DNA from 4 places in the Desulfitobacterium sp. PCE1 genome. Region 2 is predicted to be linked to each of the others. Evidence: riboswitches for the same ligand, from Rfam matches in the RefSeq annotation. Region 2 holds a riboswitch; each other region holds the start of a gene.
The links. A riboswitch is a leader RNA that binds a small molecule or an ion and turns the genes downstream of it on or off. The one in region 2 is predicted to bind cyclic di-AMP.
Positions count from the first base shown of each region.

Region 1 (3,886 bases), 1.5 Mb from region 2:
TCGGGGATGACCCCAAAAAGGTTCCCATGCGGATTTTCCCGGCGGTTCACTATTCCATGGGCGGAATGTGGGTGGATTATGAGCAAATGACCAATATCCCAGGATTGTTTGCCGCCGGGGAGTGTGAATATCAATACCATGGGGCCAACCGCTTAGGGGCCAATTCCCTGCTCTCGGCCATTTATGGCGGGATGATCGCCGGTCCCAGGTCCCTGGAGTACATTAAGAAAAACAACTTGAAGACCCCCAGTGGGGAAGAGGAAGCCTTTGCCCGTGAACGAAAAGTCCAGGAGGAGCTCTGGAGCAGGATTCTCAATATGAAGGGTGAGGAAAATCCCTACCACATTTATAAAGAACTGGGTGATATTATGACTCAAAATGTCACCGTTATCCGCTATAATAACAAACTGACTGAGACGGATCAAAAGATCCAGGAGCTTATAGAGCGTTGGCAGAGGATCAAACTCATTGATGATGTCCATTGGAGCAATCAGACAGCCCTCTTTATCCGGCAGCTTTGGAATATGCTGGAGCTGGCCCGTGTCATTACCCTGGGGGCCCTTAATCGCAATGAAAGCCGAGGAGCCCATTATAAGCCCGACTATCCGGAGCGGGATGATGCGAATTGGCTGAAGACCACCATTGCCACCTACACACCTGAGGGTCCGCGGTTCAGTTATGAACCTGTGGATGTATCACTCATCACGCCGAGACAGCGGCGTTATGATGTAGAGAAATAGGAGGGATATTCATGTCAGGGCAAAAGATTGTTCGTTTAAAAGTCCGTCGCCAAAATGCTCCGGATCAACCTGCCTTCTGGGAAGAGTTTGCAGTAGTTTATAGTCCCAAAATGAATATCATTTCCTGCTTGATGGAAATTCAAAAGAACCCCGTCAATGCCCAGGGAAAAGCGACCAATCCCGTGGTTTGGGAATGCAACTGTCTTGAAGAAGTCTGCGGTGCCTGTACCATGAATATTAACGGCCAAGCCAGGCAGGCCTGCTCAGCCTTGGTGGATCATTTGGAGCAGCCCATTGTCCTGGAGCCACTCCGGAAATTCCCCATCCTCCGGGATCTTATGGTGGATAGAACCATGATGTTTGTGAATTTAAAGAGGGTCCATGCCTGGATTGATATCGACGGGACCTATGATCTGGGTCCCGGACCCCGTATGGCTGAAGTAGATAGACTATGGGCGTACGAGCTTTCCAAATGCATGACCTGTGGATGCTGCATGGAATCCTGCCCTCAGGTTAATTCCCGTTCCCGATTTATTGGTCCGGCCGCCGTTTCCCAGGCTCGCCTTTTCAATACTCATCCCTCAGGAGCTATGCATAAGCATATTCGTCTATCCGCTCTCATGGGTGATGGAGGGATCACCGACTGCGGCAACGCCCAAAACTGTGTACGGGCCTGTCCCAAGGAGATTCCCTTGACCACCAGTCTTGCCGATATAAATAGAGAGGTCAATAAATTCGCTTTGAAGAGATGGCTGAATAGCTGAAGAAAATGGAAAACAAGCAAATTTTTTATTGCAATCTGCCAATTCAGGTGTTAACATTGAGTTGTAACAACTTATAATAAAATAAAAAGTTGTCAGATTGCGAACTGAATGTTTGTAGTCAAGGCTGAATTTCCCAAAAAGGAAAACGGGGGAACCATAATGGGGGTGAATCACTTTTTAGGAGTTAAACTTCTTGAAGTGACGGAAAGGTATCATTCCGAACCCGGCAGCTAACCTCGTAAGCGTGTGAACCGTTTTAGTGTTTTTTATGCTAAATCAATAGCCAATGTTATGCGCTGCTTCTTCTTGGGCCTGTTCAGGCCCTTTTTCTATGCCTTTTTGCGGATTTCAGCCGGTAAAAAAGGAGGAAGTTGAATGAAAAAGTTACCACTGCTCAAGACTCTGCTGGTGGGGATGCTGGCCTTTAGTGTCTTTGCCTTGGGAGGGTGTGGCTCCACCAAGACAAACGATGGCGGGATGAGTACCCTGGAGAAGGCTAAGGAGAAAGGGGCCGTCACCGTTGGCTTTGCTAATGAAAAACCTTACGCCTACAAAACTGCCGACGGAAAACTCACCGGTGAAGCGGTTGAAATCGCCCGGGCCATCTTAAAAGAGCTGGGGATTAATGAAATGCAGGGGGAGCTTACGGAATTTGCTTCTTTGATTCCCGGTCTCCAGGCCAAACGTTTCGACATGGTTACCGCCGGAATGTTTATTACTCCTGAACGGGCTGAACAGGTGTCCTTTGCCAATCCCGAATACAGTATTGGGGAAGCCATCGCCGTCAAAAAGGGAAATCCTCTCAACTTACATAGCTATGAAGATATCGCCAAGCATGGAACAGCTAAAGTCGCTTTACCTGGAGGGGCCATTGAGTATGATTACCTGGTGGCCAGTGGTGTCCCCAAGGATAGAATTGTGACTGTTCCGGATATGCCGGCTGCTTTGGCGGCATTGCAAGCCGGGCGGGCAGATGTGATTACCGCCACCGGCCCCTCCGTTCAGGCTACCTTGGATACAGCCGCTGATCCCAATCTGGAGCGGGTTATGGACTTCACTCAGCCGGTTATCAATGGTAAAAATGTCAAGGGTTATGGAGCAACCGCATTCCGTCATGAAGACAGTGATTTTCGGAAGGCTTTCAATGCCGAATTGCAAAAGCTGAAAGAATCCGGTGAACTGCAGAAGATCCTTGAATCCTTTGGCTTTACAGAGCAAGAGCTTCCAGGGGACGCGACTGTAGAAGACATTATTAAGTAGGAAGTGATGACCTTGGCCATCTTAGACCTCTTACCGGCACTGTTAAAAGGGCTGGAAATAACCCTCACCATCACTCTTTTGGCAACGCTCCTTGCTTTTGTACTGGCTTTCCTGGCAGGGTTCGGCCGATTGTCCAACTATCCGCTGATCCGATTTCTGACGGCGGTCTATGTAGAAGCCTTCCGGGGCACTTCTCTCCTTGTTCAGCTTTTCTGGATCTACTTTGCTTTACCTATTTTAGGTATCAGCTTGCCTCCCTTGGCGGCCGGTGTCCTGACCTTAGGGTTAAACTGTGGGGCCTATGGTTCCGAAGTGGTGCGCAGTGCTATTTTGGCGGTTCCCAAAGGGCAGACGGAGGCAGGAATCGCCTTAAACTTTAGTCCCTGGCAACGCCTGCGGTGCGTTATCCTGCCTCAGGCTTTTGTCATGATGCTGCCGGGGTTTGGCAATCTGCAGATTGAGCTGCTGAAAAGTACTTCCCTGGTCTCCTTAATTACCTTAGCCGACTTGACCTATCAGGCATCCGTGCTCAATGCTTCCACCATGGAGACGACTTTAATTTACAGCTTGCTGCTTGTAATCTACTTCCTGATTGCCTGGCCTTTGACACGGGGGATTCGCTGGATAGAAACCAGGCTGACCGTAGGGAGGTATTAAAATGTGGAATTGGGATTTTGCCCTCAAAATTTTCCCGGAGATATTTGCGGCACTCAAGATTACCGTGATCGCCACCTTTGCCGGATTTTTTCTAGCCTTGTTTTTAGGGATGTTTCTCACCATTGGCGGGCGATCTTCCTTGAAACCCGTTGCTTACGGCTCAAAAGGTTTTGTCGAGTTTATCCGCAGCACCCCTTTGTTGGTTCAACTCTATTTTATTTTCTATGTGCTGCCCCAAGCCGGGCTGTCCCTGAGTCCCCTCACTGCCGGGATCATTGGCTTAGGGATTCACTACAGCACCTATCTTTCCGAAGTCTACCGCTCGGGAATTGAAGCGGTACCTCAGGGGCAATGGGAGGCGGCCAAAGCTCTCAACTTCAGCCCCTGGCAAGTATGGTCCAAGATTATCATTCCTCAGGCGGTGCCGCTGGTCATCCCGGTGATGGGAAATTATTTGATCACCAT
Region 1 covers NZ_KB913023.1:598,639-602,524, forward strand. Annotated here, with positions in the region: gene sdhA (succinate dehydrogenase flavoprotein subunit) at 1-740, shown strand, start outside; gene sdhB (succinate dehydrogenase iron-sulfur subunit) at 752-1,504, shown strand; cyclic di-AMP (ydaO/yuaA leader) riboswitch at 1,617-1,763, shown strand; gene ehuB (ectoine/hydroxyectoine ABC transporter substrate-binding protein EhuB) at 1,880-2,764, shown strand; gene ehuC (ectoine/hydroxyectoine ABC transporter permease subunit EhuC) at 2,771-3,421, shown strand; gene ehuD (ectoine/hydroxyectoine ABC transporter permease subunit EhuD) at 3,423-3,886, shown strand, end outside.
Region 1: it holds a riboswitch for cyclic di-AMP, as region 2 does, so the genes downstream of both, ehuB (ectoine/hydroxyectoine ABC transporter substrate-binding protein EhuB) here and DESPCE1_RS0110300 (NlpC/P60 family protein) in region 2, are expected to answer to the same signal.

Region 2 (3,886 bases):
GCCCCGCTATAAACATCCGTACCACTGTAACCCAATGAGGGTCGATCCCCTTCACGGAAAAAAGGTATTGTCCGCAGGCACCGGAAAATCCCCAACTGATCCCGCCAATAAGGGTAAATATCGTCCCTCTGACGGCTTTTGTCCTGATATTTTGAGTCTTTTCTTCGTGCTTTTCAACTATAAGTTCACTCATGTTTCCCTTTCAAGTACTTACTTCCAAAATGGGTACTTGCCTTTGCCCTACAATTATTTTTTAAGCCAATATCTTTACAAAACACTCTCTGGAGCGAGGTCCATCGAATTCACAAAAATAAACCCCTTGCCAACGGCCTAAAAGCAATCTTCCCTCTTTGATTATGACAGTCTGAGAGCTTCCCATCAGGCTGGCTTTCAAATGGGCTGCCGAATTCCCTTCCCCGTGCTTATCCTGGGCTATATCCCAAGGGCAGATCTCATCCAGGCGCCTCAGAATATCCCGGGAAACATCGGGATCCGCATTCTCATTAATCGTGATTCCCGCCGTAGTATGAGGACAATAGATAATCGCTGCGCCATCCTTAATCTGGGAATTCTGCAAAAATCCTTCTATTAAAAAAGTAATATCAATCCATTGATTCCTTTTTTGGGTCTCCAGTCTTAACGTATGTATCATGTCTTTCTCTCCCCTTACCATTTCCGATCTCCTCAAATTCTTCACGTTGAGTGTATTCCCGTCTTACTACCCTGGTCATTTCCTTTTGGTGTTTTTCGCAATAGATTTTCCAAGCAAATTTCTCAGGACGATTCAGACAATATCGGGCCATTCGTTCGTTTACAGCCTTTTGGCAAATACTGCAACGAATATCCCCATACTTCGGTCTATGCTGCATTCTTTCTCTACGCTGGCGTGCAGCATACTCATTGCGAATCCCCAGCTCCGTCACATTGATTCTTTCAATCCTCTCTATAATCTGCAGAATTTCCTCATCACTGAGTACGACAGGCTGATTCTGGGTCAGTTTAATGATTGAGGCCAGAAGATCAATATCATAAAAGACCACACTTGAAAAAACCTTCAGGTTACAACGCCGGTTAAAGGTCACATAAGAAAAGACCGGGATTGTTTCATCAAGCCCCGCCAACTCTTGCAGCACTTTAATCCGGACCTGATTCCCCAGAATAGGATTAGGGAAAGGTTTCACCCTCCAGGTAATCGACTGATACCACTTGGGGTCCTCTTCTTCCCCTACAATCAGCCCCGACAAATTATTGACCTCCAAGAGAAAGATTCCATAAGGAGATATCAGAAGGTGATCAATCTGCTGAAAGCCACCCTTTGTTTTTAACAGGAGATTGCTCAGACGACGAAAGCATCTTGGCAAATGAGTAAGCTCCACTTCAAGCTTGTATTCCCCGATCTCATGTTTACGTTGCTTCTTGCTCCGTAAGGAGTCTCTTCTCCTTACCGAGTTATAAGAGTAATAATTGGTCTTATACTTTTTCCCTTGCCAGGTCTCCCGAGCAGTTTTCAGTTCAGGAGTAATTTTTTTCACTTCTTTTTCCCGTTTCCAAAAGAACAAGGCTATCCCCCTAGTCATTAGTCCTCTGCTATCGGCTTAGAGCATGCCACTATTTTACCATATTCCAGAATGAATAACTAACAGCTAAACCCTTTCATCCAAGATTTGTCATGGAATTTCCACGTATTTCATAAAGTATTAATGAAGGAACTTTAGAACTTAATGTCGAATCAGAATAAAATATGTGCATTGTATAATTAAAGCCTAATCTAGGGTATCCTGGAACGGGGGACTACATTTCTGGGGTGAATCGCACAACCTGTGCGTAGGGCTTACACTTTCGCCCGAATCCGTCAACTAACCCCGTAGGCTAAGAAAGGTGTCTGAGCATGCATTTTAAGGAAAGCTTGTCTCAATTCAAGGCCTCTGCATCCGATCAAGTTCAAAGAATAGCAAAAAACGTTTCTTGGAAATCACCTCGTGTTCTTGGTTCTTTAACTGTAACCCTTGTCCTGACCGGTGGATTAGGATTCTATTTTCTAACCACGACCACCGCAGCTGCTGTGACGATCAACGGCCAGCAAGTGGGCTATGTGGCAGATTCCCATAGCGGACAAACCCTTGTGGATACATTCCTCCAGGAAAAAGGGGAACCCTATGGTGTCGTTGCCAAGACACGGGACCAGATCAACTATGAACATGTCAGAATCAAAAATACCGCCTATAAAGCCTCAGAGATCAAGGAAGAAAATTTAGCCAACTCTTTGAGCTATTATCTGGAAGGCTACAAAATTCATGTTAATGAAACACCCATAGCCTATTTACCCAGTAAAGAAGAAGCAGACACATTGCTTAAAGAATACGAAGAGTACTATTCCAAATCCAGCGATGAGAACCAAATTACTTCCGTCAGCTTTTTAGAAGAAGTAAAGATTGAAAAAGTTTCTATCCAACCCGAGCAAATGGCTTCCCTTGAGTTAGCCTATGAAAAGCTCATCGAAGGTCAGGTCACCACAAAAGAGTATACTGTAGAGGAAAACGACTCCTGGTGGTTGATTGCCCGCAAAAACAATATGCTGACCGCCGAAGTTCTTGCCGGGAATCCCGGGGCAACTGAAGACACCATGATCAAGCCGGGAGAAGTGATTAAACTTGTTACTGTTGAACCTTATCTGACAGTCGTGAGCCAGGGTACATATTCCGGTCAGGAAATCATTCCCTATGATGTGGTCACCAAAACCGATTATAAACTCAATCCAGGCCAAACTAAAGTTATTACAAAAGGCAGCAATGGTTCAAAAATCGTTACCTATTCTTACGAGCAAAGAAATGGTGTAGAGGTAGCCAAAAAAGTTCTTGATGAGAAGATTGTTGAGAAACCCGTTGATGAAGTAGTCTCTAAAGGGCCTAACAAACAAACCGTCAATGTAGCCTATACCGCCTCGCGGGGTAGCGCCGATGGTTCTTCTATCGTCGATCGCGCTCTCGGTTTTCAAGGAACCAAGTATGTTTTCGGAGGCACTTCCACCAGTGGTTTTGACTGCTCCGGCTTTACCAAGTACATCTATTCAGGTTCCGGAATTTCCCTTCCGCGAACTTCCTACGATCAATTCAATTCAGGTTCAGCCGTGAGTAAGGATAATCTACAAGCGGGAGATTTAGTCTTCTTCAGCACCTATGCTGCCGGAGCATCTCATGTAGGCATCTACGTCGGTGACGGTAAGTTTGTTCATGCTTCCAATCCCGGCAGTGGGGTTAAGGTTTCAGGAGTAAGCGATAGCTTCTATGGTCCCCGCTATCTTGGGGCACGCCGATACTAAACTGTATAACAAAACCGTATATACATTAAATTTTTTAATCACCAGGGGCTGTCATGTAAGACAAGCCCCTGGCTTAATTAATCACACTTCCGTGTTGCTCAGGCGGCACCGGCAAAGGATGAAAGGTGTAGCTTTGCTTCGTGCCGGTCTTATTCCCAATCGCAATGTTTGCGATTTTGAGAGAAAAAAACACCTTCCTATTTTACATAGGGAAGGTGTTTTTTCTCTGCAAGAGAGTGGTTCTAATGAGCCTTTTTAGTAGAATAGAACAACCCACCTACTGCCATAATCACTGCAAAGAGGATCAGGTAGTACGCAACTGCCCAACCATGGGCATAAACAGCGGCAATCACCATAAAGATGCAGGCGCAGATCGCCAGGATGGGCATAACAAACCGTTTAAACCCGCCTAAGGTTTGTTCTTTTATCATTATCATTGCGAAGATGGGAATATACATAGCGTATAGTGTGACAATAGGGAGCTCCGAACTGTCAAAACTAAAAGGGCCAAACCAAGGTACAGGCACCAGATTGGCACCAAAGAAATACAGCAGCCACCCTCCGGAG
Region 2 covers NZ_KB913023.1:2,074,353-2,078,238, reverse strand. Annotated here, with positions in the region: gene DESPCE1_RS0110315 (DMT family transporter) at 1-193, opposite strand, end outside; gene DESPCE1_RS0110310 (secondary thiamine-phosphate synthase enzyme YjbQ) at 254-652, opposite strand; gene DESPCE1_RS0110305 (nuclease-related domain-containing protein) at 603-1,559, opposite strand; cyclic di-AMP (ydaO/yuaA leader) riboswitch at 1,751-1,886, shown strand; gene DESPCE1_RS0110300 (NlpC/P60 family protein) at 1,889-3,319, shown strand; gene DESPCE1_RS0110290 (APC family permease) at 3,562-3,886, opposite strand, start outside.

Region 3 (3,886 bases), 430 kb from region 2:
ATGGAAAAAACCTTTCTCAAAAGAGTATCGAGCATTTTGAAAGAATTTTGTTCTTGAATTCTGATCGGGGGTGATTGCCTTGCTGGAGATGAATCAAGACCCTTTAAGCCCGGTAATTAACGCTGTGCAGGGGATTTACGGGCGTAAAGACCAAGCCCATGATCTGGAACATGCCCTTCGGGTCAGAGAATGGGGAAAGAAGATTGGAATACAGGAGAGTGCTGATCTAGTGATTGTGGAGCTGGCAGCTATTCTTCATGATATCGGCCGCTCCGGAACTTTATCGAGAACTCATGCTGAAAGCGGATCGGCTTTGGCAGGTGGAATACTTCAAAAATGCGGTTACCCTGAAAACATTATCGAAGCCGTTAAAACAGCCGTTCTTTCCCACTCACGGGAAGGTTATGAACCGGAAACTTTGGAAGCGAAGATTCTTTATGATGCCGATAAATTGGACTTTGTAGGCCCTATAGGTATAGCAAGGCTTTTTGCGTGGGCAGGAAAAGAAGGAAAACCCTTTTTTGGGCCGGATTCCTGTGAATCCTTTTACCGTGAAAGAATTAGTCACTATCATAAGCATCTCTATACCGAGACAGCCCGGGTACTTTTCGAGCCCCTCTTTTTGTATTCCGAGAATTTTTGGTCCGAATTAGAAAAAATGAGACTTAAAAAGGACTAAGCTGGTTAAACTATGGATATATCTTCTTGGGAAAGGACGGTATATCCATTGCGTTGGTTGAAACGTATTTTAGTCATTCTCATTGTCCTTTTGGTTGCTAAAGGCTTATTTACTCCGGAACAGCCCCAAGCCTATATTTCCTCGCCACGAACCCAACTCTTATTAGAGGAAATTGAATGGCGGTCTGTTCAGATTAAACAAGCTGCACAGGATTTGCCCGGCAGTATCGAAGTGTTGCTGCGGAAGTTTTTTTCTGACGGAAAACCTGGATCTCAAGCGAAATCGGTTTAAATCCGGCAGGAAAAATATATTAAAACATCATTTTATTTGAAAATTTAACGATAAAATGATTTTGATTTTGTTAAATTGTTTTAATAAGGCAAAAGAGAGCGCAAAGCTCTCTTTTTTTGAGTTTGCTCCTTCTTTTCATTCATTATCAAAGAGAATCGTGAATATGAATAGGCAAAGGTTGTTTTAAAAATTGTTCATTTCGGTGTACAATAATCGATGTAATCTTCTTTGAGCTATGGTGCGCAATTCTAGTGCGTAAAATGACAGTCGAAGGCGGGCCTAAGAATCCGCTAAGGGCATACCGATGAAGTTCCTGGTGGTGGCTTTCGACGCCCAGTCGAGGGTTGCTGCTGGGAGTTAAGGATGAGGGGGATCTGCAATGGCATGCGGGCGATACCCTCTTCCGTGGAGGCCTAAGTTCGTGGCTGTTTTCTGGTTATGGCTTAGGGTATGAACCTGCATTAGGAAGGAACTTAGTGCAGTGTAGCCTGCCTTGAGGTGGAGAAGTTGGGAGGGCTGAAGGAACTTCTGTCTATTGGCCGATGGACTTAAGTTGCCTGAAATTCTTTTCTGCAAAAGAGGCTAGACTGTCACGGAGCGTTAAGGAAAACTTCTAGAGCGAAAACTAACGAGGATTAAAGTGCGTTCTTAGTGGCGATCAAGTGCTGGAGCTGGCAACATTCTAGACTGAGGGAAAAGGGAAACCGCCTAACAGGAAACTGAAGGAGCTCAGTGGGAAAACCTACTTGACCTATGGCGCAATATTTATTCGTTGGTGTCCTAAGGCTCAAAGGGCAACACCTCTCGTAAGAGAGGTGTTTTTTGTATAGTATACTTCATGTGCACAGAAAAAAAGCTGTTGAATAGATATAAATAACATCAGTTTCCAAGATTATAGGCTTTTGCCATTATTTACGTGGAGGAATAAGGAAATTTTCGGCGAATACTACATAAGAAATGTGGGCTGAATCTAAACCATATGTTTAGAGCGGGGGACTATCTTTTGGGGTGAATCGCAGTCATGCGTAGGGCTTACACCTTGTTGCCCGAATCCGTCAACTAACCTCGTAAGCGACGAAAGGTGGAAAATTCATGGACTCTTCCTCTAAGAGGGGGTGGATTGCCAGTGTGGTGTTGTCCGGCACCTTATTGGTTAGCAGCCTCCCGGGAACCTATGTGCCGGGAAATGCTGCTGAGCTTGTTACAGGTTCAGAATCTATTCTCTTAAGGAATGCTTCATCGTTTAAGGCACAAATGGTCTCCAGTACATTACTATCCGATATCATCCAAGTAGAGAAAGAGGATATGATCCTGCAGCCTAGGCTAGCAGCGACCTTAGCTTTTTCTTCAGAGCCTATAGTAGCCGATACAGATAACCAAAAGGAATCACTGCAATTTTCAAAGGCGGAGAGTGAAGATACCGTCACGACACCTGAGGAAATGACGATAACGGCCTTAAGAGATCAGGTCTCGAAACAGGCCGCAGCGGCTCCCTCCCAGGAAATCTCTCGTGGCGGCAGTTCCAAAGCTGAGGAGATTGTCAGCAATGCCCAAAGACTTATCGGTATCCCCTATGTGTTTGGAGGAACTACTCCAAATGGTTTTGATTGTTCCGGCTTTACCCAATACGTCTTTGAGGGGTCGGAGATCGACTTGCCACGAACCTCATATTCACAATATGAAATTGGAACAGCCGTCAAGAAAGATGAGCTTCAGATTGGGGATTTGGTATTCTTCTCTACCTATGATAGCGGGGCATCTCATGTGGGAATCTACATAGGTGGTGGAAGCTTTATCCATGCCTCCAGCACCGGCATTAAGACCACAGGCTTATCGGATAGTTATTACGCCGGTCGTTACCTTGGAGCCAGGAGAGTTTTTTAATTCATGGTCTTGTTATAGGGACAAAAGAAGTATCGCATAACTGCTTTCTTTAAAGTAGTTTGCGATACTTCTTTTTACTCTAAGGACCATCTTTTCGGATCTGAACTAAATTACCAACCGATTGGTAATTTAGCTTTAATAAGGTAGCCAAGGCACCAGTCTATAACTCTTGCATTCCCCTCCCGGTTCCGCCGGTGTCCGATTATGGATATAGAGGTCGGTCTTTCCGCATTGTTTCGTCCGCTTATAATAGCATTGACGGCATAGTTCGACACGGTAATTAAGAATCATGGTTTTCCTCCTTATGAGGGTTGAAATGTTCATATACCGCGAGAGCTGCCGGGGAAGGAAGACCGGATTTTTGAAGTTCCTCCACAGTGGCTAGGCGGATAGTATCCATGGATTTAAAATATCTCAAGAGCTGTTGCCTTCTCTTGGGACCGACACCCGGTATTCCATCCAACTCGGAAAGGGTCATGCTTTTAGCCCGTTGTTGCCGATGGAAAGTAATAGCGAATCGATGGACTTCATTTTGAATCCGTTCCATCAAACGAAAACCGGCTGAACGGCGATCCAAGGAATGGATTCGGCCAGCGGAGTCGATTAAAGCCGAAGTTTGATGCTTGTCGTTTTTGACCATGCCGGCAACAGGAATCGCGGCCTTTAAGTTGCGGAGAGCATCCAGGGCTGCATTAATCTGTCCCTTGCCCCCATCCACCAGGATAAGATCAGGAAGAGGAAGGCACTCCTGCTGAAGACGGGCATAGCGGCGCTCAATCACTTGGTGCATGGATGCGGTATCATCTATATTGGGCATGGGTTGAATCTTAAATTTGCGATATTGACTGCGGTTGGGTTTGCCATCAAGAAACTGAATCATTCCGGCCACACTATGGGTGCCGGCGATATTGGAAATATCAAAGGACTCGATGGTGCGGAGGGAAGGAATGCCTAAGGCATTGCCGATTTCCTCCAAAGCTTGTGTGCATTCGGTCAAGTTTCGTATTTCGATGGAAATCTGCTCATGTAAGG
Region 3 covers NZ_KB913023.1:2,505,924-2,509,809, reverse strand. Annotated here, with positions in the region: gene DESPCE1_RS0112500 (GNAT family N-acetyltransferase) at 1-74, shown strand, start outside; gene DESPCE1_RS0112495 (HD domain-containing protein) at 80-679, shown strand; gene DESPCE1_RS0112490 (hypothetical protein) at 728-970, shown strand; cyclic di-AMP (ydaO/yuaA leader) riboswitch at 1,923-2,059, shown strand; gene DESPCE1_RS0112485 (C40 family peptidase) at 2,063-2,854, shown strand; gene DESPCE1_RS23330 (hypothetical protein) at 2,990-3,145, opposite strand; gene uvrC (excinuclease ABC subunit UvrC) at 3,135-3,886, opposite strand, start outside.
Region 3: it holds a riboswitch for cyclic di-AMP, as region 2 does, so the genes downstream of both, DESPCE1_RS0112485 (C40 family peptidase) here and DESPCE1_RS0110300 (NlpC/P60 family protein) in region 2, are expected to answer to the same signal.

Region 4 (3,886 bases), 890 kb from region 2:
TCCGGCTGTATTCCCACTCCATCATCTGCCACAATAATATAAAGTTCCTGACCTATTTGCTCCACTTTCACGGAAACGACTCCATTGCCGATTTTCTCCGTAATCCCATGTTTGACAGCGTTTTCCACAAGGGGTTGAATGCTTAAGCGTGGGACCAATGCATTCATGAGCTCTTCGGGAATCTCTCCTTTAAAATGGAGCTTACGCCCAAAGCGAGCTTTCTCGAGAATTAAATAGGTTTTTACAAAACTCATTTCCTCCCGCAGAGTGATCAAGCTGCCGTGGGATTTGAGGGCCTTACGGAAAAATTCCGCAAGATGAATCAACAACCGTCGCGAACGATTAGGGCTGGTACGGCTGGTGGCAATTATGGTATTGAGTACGTTGAAAAAGAAATGGGGATTGATTTGGGCCTGCAATGCATTCAACTGTGCTTCCGCAGCCAGTTTTGCTTGGTGGTCAAGCTCTGCTAGTTCGATTTGAATCCCCAGAAGCTCTGCCATCCCAATAGCTAAGCGAATAAGATCCGATGAAAGCTGTCCATCCTTTGTCTCATACAGTTTCATGGTTCCCACCACTTCACCCTGACACTTCAGAGGTACGATGACAGCCGCCGCTAGTGGACAATCACAGATGTTCTGTCTAGGGCAGTTCAGTTCTTTTTGAGTTCGTACTATCTTATAAACTCCGGATTGGATCACATCTCGTGTCGCCCGGGTAAGAATTTTATCTCCCGGATGATGCTGATCACATCCCACACCTAAATAGGCTAGTTGCTTTTCACGGTCCGTGATCGAAACAGCTGCGACCTGCCCGATCTCTTGAATGATTTTGGCGATGTATTCTGCATTTTGCTCATTAAGCCCTCGGCGTAAATAAGGAAGAGTCTGGTTAGCTATTTTGAAGCTGAGTTCCGCATTCCGCTCTGTAGCTTGCCGCGCAGCTTTTTTATATTCAAGATTTAGATGATACAAAAGAAAAAGTGTGTTGCCTATTAAAAATGGAATTAACAGCTTCATCTGGCTTGTTACTAAGACCAGCATTAATTCCACGCCAAGTATAACTAAGCTTTGAAAGATCATCTATCATCCCTCATGTCCTCTAGAATTCATAGAGTGTTTCGACAGATGGACGGTCACTTCCTGTATTCTAGCGAAGGATTTCCTGAAGTTTTTCTTTACCTTGTTCAGATCCTACCACCAGCAGGATATCTCCATCGTCCAGAACAAACTCAGCCCCTGGAGAAAATTGTTCAATACCCTCTCTAACTACAGCCACGACCGTCAAACCGGTTTTTTCCCTCAATTTTAAATCGCTTAAGGTTTTCCCTTTGGCACCGGAACCTTTGGCGATTTCAATTTCGGCTACATCCATCCAGCGGCTTGCCAAGCGATCCGTATAGTTTACAATTTTTGTGAGATGTGCGTCAATTTTTTGATCAATCTCACGCCTCTGCTCCATTAATTTCTTCAACTCATCAAAATAGACCTGAATCTCTGCTTTCTGATCAAAACCTCTCATAAACTTTTCCGCCATGCTTTTGGAGATCACCGTAATCCCTACCCCTTGACTTACCATGACTACACCCATGGTTTGGAGGATAGCAATAGAGCGCCGGATGGTCTCCGGAGATACATTATAACGACCCGCTAAAGTCGAGCGTCCATGTATTTTTTCCCCTTCGCGGTACTCTCCCATAACGATAGAATGAGCAATATCTATCGCAATTTCTTGATAACGTGCATTATATTCCATCGGGTTCCTCTCCTTGATCTATTTATAATAATTTTTTTAACTACATGAAATAATAAACTATAATTCCTTACAAATTAACTCTAGATAACATAAACATATGGTGGAAAAATTGTGTACAAAAAATACAATTGACTACTACCAACCCACATGATACTATTAAGTTGTTAGTTATGCAACTTTATATGGGCTTAATTTCCCAAGAGGAAAACGGGGGAACCAATTTAGGGGTGAATCGTTTCAAACGTAGAGCATGTTTCAGCTCGAACCCGTCAGCTAACCTCGTAAGCATTGAGACACATATGGGCGTAAACACCTGCTTATGTAGTAAGCTTTTCTTGGGAACCGTGACGGTTTTTTTTTGTTCTAAGGACTTATTCTTTTATATTCGCAAATAGAGGAGGGCAATCATTATGGCAGTAGAATTTCTCCCCCCTAACCCAAGACAGGCTTCACAAGCAAGGGCTTTGGAATTAAAACAAAAGGCTCAATCTTACAACAAGTGCAAGGAAACGATTCCCTGCGGTCTCGCTTTAAGCGAAGAATATAATGAAAACCGAGACTTTATACTGGATCAGTTAGATGCCGGCCTGGAGCATTGGCAGGATTGGAAGTGGCAGCTTAAGAACCGTATTCAGGATGCTGAGAACTTGAGTACCCTGCTTCCCCTGACCCCGAAGCAAAGACATGAAATCGACGAGGTGGGTAAAATCTATCGCTGGGCAGTTTCACCCTATTATTTAAGCCTTATCGATAAAGATGATCCTCGGGATCCCATCCGTCTACAAAGTCTCCCCTCTATGGAAGAGATCCTCGATGATTCCGGGGAAGTCGATCCTATGGGAGAAGAGTATACATCCCCTGCTCCGAGTATCACTCGTCGTTACCCAGATCGTCTCATAATTAATGTAACCAATCTGTGTGCTATGTATTGCAGGCACTGCCAACGCCGGCGGAATATCGGGGAAATTGACCTCCATGAAACCCGTGCTAATCTGGAGGCGGCTTTAGATTATGTACGCTCCAATCCAGAGATCCGGGACGTGCTGGTCACCGGTGGCGATGCACTCCTCCTCAGTGATCAAATGCTGGATTGGCTATTAGGAGAATTGCACGAAATTAAACATGTGGAAATCAAACGCATTGGCACCCGGGTCCCTGTCACTCTGCCCATGCGCATTACTGATGAGCTCTGTGCTGTTCTTGAAAAATACCCACCCCTTTATATCAATACTCAATTCAATCATCCCAAAGAGGTGACCGAGGAGACCAAGAAAGCTGCCGATCGCTTGATTAAAGCGGGAGTTATCTTGGGTAACCAAGCAGTTCTTCTCAAAGGAATCAATGACCGACCGGAGATTATGAAGCGCCTTAACCAAGAGCTACTGAAAATTCGCGTTCGTCCCTACTACATCTTCCATGCCAAAAATGTTAAGGGCACGAGCCACTTTATTCCCCGTATTCAAGACGGGTTAAAGATAATGGAAAACTTACGCGGCTACACCTCCGGTTTGGCCATTCCAACTTATATTATTAATGCCCCGGGAGGCGGTGGCAAAACCCCCATCCTACCACAGTACCTTATTTCCCTTAACGATGATGAAGCGGTAATAAGAACCTGGGAAGGTAAGGTTGTGCATTATCCTAATCATTAACTATCTTATGAGGTCGTTTCACTCTGAGTGAATGATAAACCCCAATAAATTATATAGGGAGGAATCGGTATGAAATCACAAAAACTAACCTCTGACCCAGTCTATCAGGCCATCCTCCAGACTCACACCAACAGCCTTAAACGCTATCTCTCCTTAGCTCCTACCCTTAAAACTCCTCCTCAACAGAATAAAAATGCGTCCAATCTGAACCGGTACTATCAATGCGTAGCGAGTCATTCCAGATCATTCGAGAAAGGTTAATACACTCATCCAAAGTCAAAAGTTTCTCCCTAAACTATATTTACGGCTAGCTCCTCTTTATTATTGAAATGGTGTTAGCCGTTTTTATTATCTCTCTTTTTCCCTTGCCATGTTCCCCTACTCTCCAGTTCCTGGTCGATAGCATTAAGAATTTCCCATTTTTTAAGACTCCAAAGGGGTGCTATCAAATCCTTTCGGGGAGCATCCCCGGTCAAGCG
Region 4 covers NZ_KB913023.1:1,186,287-1,190,172, reverse strand. Annotated here, with positions in the region: gene DESPCE1_RS0105865 (histidine kinase) at 1-1,082, opposite strand, end outside; gene DESPCE1_RS0105860 (TrkA C-terminal domain-containing protein) at 1,150-1,755, opposite strand; cyclic di-AMP (ydaO/yuaA leader) riboswitch at 1,931-2,057, shown strand; gene eam (glutamate 2,3-aminomutase) at 2,166-3,407, shown strand; gene DESPCE1_RS0105850 (hypothetical protein) at 3,477-3,668, shown strand; gene DESPCE1_RS0105845 (TIGR01212 family radical SAM protein) at 3,743-3,886, opposite strand, start outside.
Region 4: it holds a riboswitch for cyclic di-AMP, as region 2 does, so the genes downstream of both, eam (glutamate 2,3-aminomutase) here and DESPCE1_RS0110300 (NlpC/P60 family protein) in region 2, are expected to answer to the same signal.